Regions from separate parts of the Pseudokineococcus sp. 1T1Z-3 genome, predicted to be linked through region 2. Evidence: riboswitches for the same ligand, from Rfam matches in the RefSeq annotation. Region 2 holds a riboswitch; the other holds the start of a gene.
What was found. A riboswitch is a leader RNA that binds a small molecule or an ion and turns the genes downstream of it on or off. The one in region 2 is predicted to bind S-adenosylmethionine.

Region 1 (3,628 bases), on a different contig from region 2:
ACAACCCCGCCGCACCCGGCCGGACGACGGGCGGGTCGACGAGCGGCGCGGCCGCGGCGGTGGCCTCCGGGGCGGCCGACCTCGGGCTGGGCACCGACACGGCCGGGTCCCTGCGGGTGCCCGGGTCCTTCTGCGGCCTCTACGCGCTGCGCCCGACCCACGGCGTCGTCCCGGTCGAGGGCGTGCTCCCGCTGGCGCCCTCCTTCGACACCGTGGGGCTGCTGGCCCGCGACGGCCGGCTGCTGCACGCGGCGGCACCCTGCCTGCTCGGAAGGGCCGCGACGGGCGCCCGGCCGGCGCGGCTGCTGCGCAGCGCCGTGCTCGACGACCTCGCCGAGCCGGCGACGAGGCTGGCCGTCGACGCCGCCTGCCTGGCGGTCGCCGTGCAGACCGGGCTGCCGCTGGCCGAGGTGCCGGCCGAGGACCTCGGCGCCGACGACGTCTCCCGGTGGGCAGAGGCCTTCCGGGTCGTGCAGGCCGCCGAGGCCTGGCGCAGCCACGGCGCCTTCGTGCGGGCCACCCCCGGCGCGCTGGACCCGGTGGTGGAGAGCCGCTTCCGCGCGGGAGAGCAGCTCGCCGACGGCGCGGAGGAAGCCGCTCGGGCGGTGCTCGCGGAGGCACGCACCCGGTTGCACGCCCTGCTCGACGGCGGCGGCGCCCTGTGCCTGCCCAGCACCGCGGGGCCGGCGACACTCGTCGGCGCCGACGAGGACGCCGTCCAGGCGGCGCGCACCGCGACCCTGCAGCTGACCTGCCTGGCGTCCCTCGCCGGGCTGCCCGCCCTGGGGCTGCCGTGGGGCCGGGTCGGCGAGCTGCCCGTCGGTCTCTGCGTCGTCGCCGGGCCGGGGCGCGAAGGCGACCTGCTGGCGCTCCTCGACGAGCTCGTGCCGTCGCGGGAGGTGCCGCTCTGAGCCCTCCCCGTCCTGTGCACCGGCCTGCGCACCGTGCTGGGGCCGCCGGGGACGACGACGCCCCGGGACCGTGAGGTCCCGGGGCGTCGGGCCGTACCTGGCCTCAGCTCTGGGGCGTCAGATCTGGGGCGTGGCCTTCGAGCTGCGGCGCGGCGCGGCGACGTCGTCGGCCGCCGAGGTGCGCCGGCGCGCAGCGGCGCTGGCGGCGCGCTGCCGCGCCTGCAGGTCGTGGTGCTCCGACGTCCGCAGGGTCGCGGCGGCGGTGGTCGGGTCGAGGAAAGGCTGGTGGGACGACACGGTGCGGTTCCTTGCTGTTGCTGCGGCACGCGGGCAGATCGCCCGCTCCATGAGGACAACGCCTGCGGCGCCGTGCCATTCCGCCACCGGCCCCCGACCGCCCGACGGGGTGAGCCGCCGGGTCGGCCGACGTGGGTCCCTCAGCGCCAGATGCTCTCGGAGACCTCGACGACGTGCGCGAGCTTGGCCCACTGCTCGTCCTCGGTGAGCGCGTTGCCCTCCTTCGTCGAGGCGAAGCCGCACTGCGGCGAGAGCGCCAGCTGCTCCAGCGGGGCGTACCGCGCGGCCTCGTCGACCCGGCGCCGCAGCAGGTCGGCATCCTCCAGCTGGGGCGTCTTGGAGGTCACGAGCCCGAGCACCACCGTCTTGCCCGGCGGCAGGTGCCGCAGCACCTCCAGCGACCCGGAGCGCTCGTCGTCGAACTCCAGGTAGTAGACGTCGACGTCGAGGTCGTTGAAGAGCTGCTCGGCGACGACGTCGTAGCCGCCCTCCATCGCCCACGCCGAGCGGTAGTTGCCGCGGCACAGGTGCGTGCCCACCAGCAGGTCGCGCGGCCGGCCGGCGAGGGCTGCGTTGAACTGGGAGATGAAGGCGTCGACCGTCCGCCGCAGGGTCGCCCCCTCGCCGCCGAGGCTCTGCCGGTGCACGGGGTCCCCGAAGAAGGTGAGGGCGACGTCGTCGACCTGCAGGTAGCGCAGCCCGGCCGCGTGCAGGCGGGTGATCTCCTCGGCGTAGGCGGCGGCGACGTCGGCCTGCAGCGCCGCCTCGTCGTCGTAGACGCCCGTCCAGCCCAGCGGCGTGACCCCGTTGTGGACCATGTTCGGCGAGGGGATGGTGAGCTTCGGCACGGCGCCGGTCCCCGCCTCGGCCACCGCCTCCTGCAGCGACGCCAGGGCCGGCCCGAAGATGGTCTCGCCGAGACGGACAGGCCCCCGCAGGTGCCGCTCGATGCCGGGCCAGAGCACCTCGGTGCCGTCCAGGCCCCCGCGGAAGGGGAAGGCGAAGGTGCCGCCCGGCTCGATGCCCTCCAGGCCGAAGACGAAGTCCTCGTGCCAGGAGTGGCGGCGCACCTCCCCGTCGGTCGCCGCGCCCAGACCGAGGTCGCCCTGGCGGCGCACGAGGTGGCGCACCGCCTCGTCCTCGACGGCGGTGAGCTGCTCGGCGGTGATGTCGCCGCTCTCGCGCTGGGCGCGGGCGCGCGTGACGGCGGCGGGGCGCAGCAGGCTGCCGACGTGCTCGGCGCGGAACGGACCGCCGGGGCTGACGGCCGCGAGGCGGTCGGCGCGGGCGGACGGTGTCGTGGTGCTCATGGCTCTCCCTGTGCAGGAGGGCGGCGCTCGTCACCGCCCTCGACGGGGCACGGCAGACGGTCGCCTCCCGCGCTTGGCGCTGCCGCCGCGACAGGACGGGCAGGCACCCTGGTCATCACCCGGGGCACCCCACCGCGAGAGAGGGTTGCCGGCCAGCGACCCGGGGGTTCGCGCTGGCACTCGTGACCGCTCCCGACGATAGCGCGCTCGCGGCCCCGTGGGCAGACCCACGGCGCCCCTGAGGGACGACCCGGAAGAGGACCCGGGGAGGGCCGGACGGCCGGGCGCCCCTGCTCGCCGTCGGGCACGCTGACGCCCGTGCAGGAGAGCCAGCGCCGGCCGTCGTCGGCGATGCCGGCGGACGCCCCCAGGGGCGTGCGCACCGCCTACCGCGTGCAGAACGGCGTCCGCGACGCGGCGGCGGCGCTGGCCCGGCGGCGCGGCTGGACGCCGGCGCTGCTCACCTACCCCGGCTACGGGACGCCGCGGGGCGCGCGGGTCCTCGGGCGGGTGCTGCTCGCGCCGCGCGGCACCGAGCCCTCCGAGCGCGTCGGCCTGCCGGGCTGGCGCCGCTTCCTCACCCTCGAGCTGCCCGACGCCGAGGTCGAGGTGACGCTCGGCGGCCGGTCGACGTCCGTGCGCACCGACGCCTCGGGCTTCCTCGACGCCGTCGTCGACGCCGACCTCGAGCCCGGCCGCGAGCGCGTGCACCTGGCCGTGCCCGGGCGCGCGGCCCTGGAGGGCGTCGTGCACGTGGCGCCCGCCGACGCCGTCCGCGGGGTCGTCTGCGACGTCGACGACACCGTGTGGGTCACCGGCCTGCGGACGCCGCTGCTCGCCGCGTGGCGCACGTTGACGGGCTCCAGCGCCAACCGGCACCCCGTGCCGGGGATCTGCGCCCTGCTGCAGGCCCTGGTGGCCGGCGACCGCACGACACCCGTCGTCTACCTCTCCAACGGCGCGTGGAACCTCAACGGCCCGGTCGTGCGCTTCCTGCGCCGCCACCGCCTCCCGGCGGGCGCGGTGCTCATGACGGACTGGGGCATCACCCCCGACCGGTGGTTCCGCAGCGGCCAGGCGCACAAGCGCGCGTCGCTGGAACGGCTGGCA
Region 2 (3,628 bases):
CGGCGGCTTCACCGTCACCTCCTGACCCGACCGGCGTCCCTCCTCCGCGACCCGGCCTCGTCGCGGAAGGCGGGCCGCCTCAAGACCGCGACGTGTGACCTCGTCGCGGCTCTTCCGCGACGTGTGACCTTGTCGCGGGACGAGGTCGCGCGCCGGCGGGCGGCGGCGGGCCGCGCGGCTGGACCTCAGCGGGACGACCAGCCACCGTCCGAGGCGACGGTCTGGCCGGTGACCCAGGCGGCCTCGTCGCCGAGCAGCCAGGCGACGAGGCGGGCGGCGTCGGCCGGCGTGCCCCAGCGTCCGCCCGGGCTCGCCGCGGCGACGGACGCCCGGAGCGCGTCGTCGGCGTAGCCCGTGTCGGTCGGGCCAGGGTCGACGCAGTTCACGGTGATGCCGCGCGGGGCCAGGTGCACGGCCAGGCTGCGCGTGAGCTCGTGCAGCGCGGCCTTGCTCGCGGCGTAGGGCAGCTCCCCCGGCATGGCGCCGTGGTGCTGGCCCGAGGTGAACCAGAGCAGACGCCCGCCGGGACGGGCGTCGTCGTGCTGGGCGGCGAAGGCCTGCGCCAGGAGCAGCGTCGCGCGGGTGTTGACGGCGTAGGCCAGGTCCAGCTCTTCCGCCGTCAGCTGCTCCAGCGACCGGGCGGACGAGCGCGCGTGGTTCGCGACGACGGCGTCGACGTGCCCGAACGCCGCTCGCGCCGCATCGACCAGGAACTGTGGTGCGCCAGGCTCGGCGAGGTCGACCTCGACGAGCTCGACGTGGGAGCCGTTCACGCGCAGCTCGTCCCGCAGCACCTCTGCCCCGTGGGGGTCGGCTCCCCACGGCTGCTCGGCGTCGTGCGGCGGCCACCCGTGCAGCAGCAGGCCCGCCCCGTCGGCGGCGAGGCGGCGGGCGATCGCGGCCCCGATGCCGAGGCGCCGGCTCGCGCCGGTGAGGAGGACGACCCGGTCGTGCAGCGGCTGCGGGCTCACCGGCGGTGAGCCTGCTCCCCGACCGGGCGGTGCACAAGGTCGGTCGGCGACCGGTCGCCGCACCAGCGCCTCACGGCCGCGGGAGGGGTGCTGGAGTGCCTACGGTCCCGCCGTGCCCTCGACCTTCTCCGCCGCTTCCGCACCCCAGCGGCCTCCTGCGCACCGCTCGCCGGTGCTGCTGCTCGGCGTGCTCGTCGGTGGCGCGGTCGGCACGGGCCTGCGCCTGGCCGCAGGGCTCGCGCTGCCGCCGCAGGAGGGCGCCTGGCCGGCGGGGACGCTGCTCGTCAACGTCGTCGGCGCCTTCTTGCTCGGCCTGCTGCTGGAGACCCTCGCCCGGCGCGGGCCGGACGTCGGGGCGCGCCGGGCCACGCGCGTCGTCGTGGGCTCCGGTCTGCTCGGCGGGCTGACGACGACGAGCGCCCTCGCCCTGGAGACGGTCGAGCTGGCCGGCGCCAGCCCTGCGACGGCGCTCGCCTACGCCGGGACGACGCTCGTCGCGGGGGTGGCGGCCGCGGCAGTCGGCGTCGCCCTGGCGTCGTCGGTCGGCCGCGGGGCGCCAGGCCCGCAGGTGGCGCGGTGAGCGCCGCCGTCCTCCTCGCGGTGTGCCTGGCCGGCGGGCTGGGTGCGGTCGCGCGCGTCGTCGTCGACGGCGAGGTGCGCAGCGCCCTCGGCGGCCGGTGGCCCTGGGGCACAGCGGTCGTCAACGTCGCAGGCTCGCTGCTCATCGGGCTGGCGACCGGTCTGCTCGGCGGGGCGGAGTCGGGCGCCGTCCTGCCGGTCGTCGCCACCGGCTTCTGCGGCGGCTTCACGACCTTCGGCACCGCCGTCGTCGAGGTGCTGCGGCTCGGGCAGGAGCGTCGTGCCGCCGCGGCGGCCGCCGCCGCGCTCGTCACCGTCCTCATGAGCACCGCCGCGGCCGGCGGCGGGCTCGTGCTGGGCAGGCTGCTCGCGGGCTGAACGGCGCCCGCGGTCCGGACGGTGGGCACCCGTCCCGAGGGCTGGTCACCGGGCGCCTCGTGCCCTACGGTGCGAGCAGGTCAAGAGCGCCAGCGACAAGCCCCGGCTCGCTGGCCGGCAACCCTCCTCCGCGGTGGGGTGCCCCGGGTGAGGACCTGGCCGCGCCGGCCCTGGCGCGGCAAGCGCGGACCTTCGGGTCCTGGCTCTCCAGGAGACTGCCGTGAGTGCTGCCCCCCGTCTCGCCCTCGTGCCCGCCGCGCGGCCTCCTGCTGCCGGGCGTCTCGCCGTCGGGCAGCGCCAGCCGGGGGGTCGGCGTCTGCGGGCCGCGCCCGCGCCCGGCGAGCACCCGCTGCTCCCCGTCGTCGGCGGCGAGGAGCGCGTGCCGCTCGTCACCGGCGGCGAGGCGCGCTACGCGGGCCTCGACGTCGCCGCGAGCGCGCCCGCGCTGGTCTGGGTCGCCGAGCACGTCGAGCGGGTGCTGCCGCTGTACGCGAGCGTCCACCGCGGCGCCGGGTACGCCTCGCAGGTGAGCACCGCCGTGCTGGAGGGCTCGCGCGACGTCGTCGCCGGCTTCGTCGGCGCCCGCCGCGACGACGTCGTCGTCTGGACGCGCAACACCACCGACGCCCTCGCCGTCCTCGCCGGCTGCGTGCCGGACGGCGGGTCGGTGCTCGTGCTCGACCTGGAGCACCACGCCAACCTGCTGCCGTGGCGCACGCAGGGCCACCGCGGCGTCACCCAGCGGGTCGTCGCGGCGGCCAGCACGCTCGAGGGGACGGTGGAGGCGCTCGAGCGGGCGCTGGCCGCAGCGCCGACGTCGCTGCTGGCCGTCACCGGCGCGAGCAACGTCACGGGCGAGGAGCTGCCGCTCGCGCGTCTCGCCGCGCTGGCGCACCACTACGGCGCGCGCCTGGCCGTGGACGCCGCCCAGCTGGCCCCGCACCGGGCGCTCGACCTCGCGCGCGACGGCGTCGACTGGGTTGCCCTGTCCGGCCACAAGCTCTACGCGCCCTTCGGCGCCGGCGCGCTCGTCGGGCGCCGCGACTGGCTCGACGCCGGCACGCCGCACCTGGCCGGCGGGGGAGCGGTCGAGGAGGTCGGCGCCGACGACGTCCGCTGGGCGACGGCGCCCGCCCGGCACGAGGGCGGGACGCCGAACGTCCTGGGCGCCGCCGCGCTCGCCGCCGCGTGCGAGGCGCTCTCCGCCCTGGACGACGGCGCCTTGGAGGCGCACGAGCAGGCGCTGCGCGCGCGACTCCTCGACGGGTTGGCGCAGGTGCCGGGCGTCCGCGTCGTCCGGGCGCTGGAGGACGTGCCGTCGTCCATCGGGGTCGTGACCTTCACCGTCGACGGCGTGGACCCGGGGCTCGTGGCGGCGTACCTGTCGGCCGAGCACGGCGTCGGGGTGCGCGACGGGCGCTTCTGCGCGCACCCGCTGCTGGCGCGGCTCGGGCTGCCCGGCGGGGCGGTGCGGGCGAGCGTCGGCGTCGGCACGCGGGCAGAGGACGTCGACCGGCTGGTCGCCGCGCTGAAGTCGCTCGTCGCCGACGGCCCGGCGTGGACCTACGAGGTCGTCGAGGGCCGGCACGCACCGGTCGACGACCCCCGGCCGTGGCCGGAGTGGGGCGACCCGAGCGCACGGGCAGCGGCCGCGCGGCCCTGCGGAGGCTGAGGCACCCGGCGCTGGGGACCGCTGTCGG

Region 1: it holds a riboswitch for S-adenosylmethionine, as region 2 does, so the genes downstream of both, WDV86_RS03475 (5-methyltetrahydropteroyltriglutamate--homocysteine S-methyltransferase) here and WDV86_RS01155 (aminotransferase class V-fold PLP-dependent enzyme) in region 2, are expected to answer to the same signal.

The regions. Positions count from the first base shown of each region.
Region 1 covers NZ_JBBHZF010000012.1:20,417-24,044, reverse strand. The annotation lists partial or broken gene WDV86_RS03485 (AtzH-like domain-containing protein) at 1-911, shown strand, start outside; gene WDV86_RS03480 (hypothetical protein) at 1,029-1,208, opposite strand; gene WDV86_RS03475 (5-methyltetrahydropteroyltriglutamate--homocysteine S-methyltransferase) at 1,349-2,518, opposite strand; SAM riboswitch class IV at 2,583-2,706, opposite strand; gene WDV86_RS03470 (App1 family protein) at 2,837-3,628, shown strand, end outside.
Region 2 covers NZ_JBBHZF010000001.1:264,826-268,453, reverse strand. The annotation lists gene WDV86_RS01175 (cupredoxin domain-containing protein) at 1-25, shown strand, start outside; gene WDV86_RS01170 (SDR family oxidoreductase) at 186-971, opposite strand; gene WDV86_RS01165 (fluoride efflux transporter FluC) at 1,084-1,551, shown strand; gene WDV86_RS01160 (fluoride efflux transporter FluC) at 1,548-1,928, shown strand; SAM riboswitch class IV at 2,007-2,119, shown strand; gene WDV86_RS01155 (aminotransferase class V-fold PLP-dependent enzyme) at 2,245-3,600, shown strand.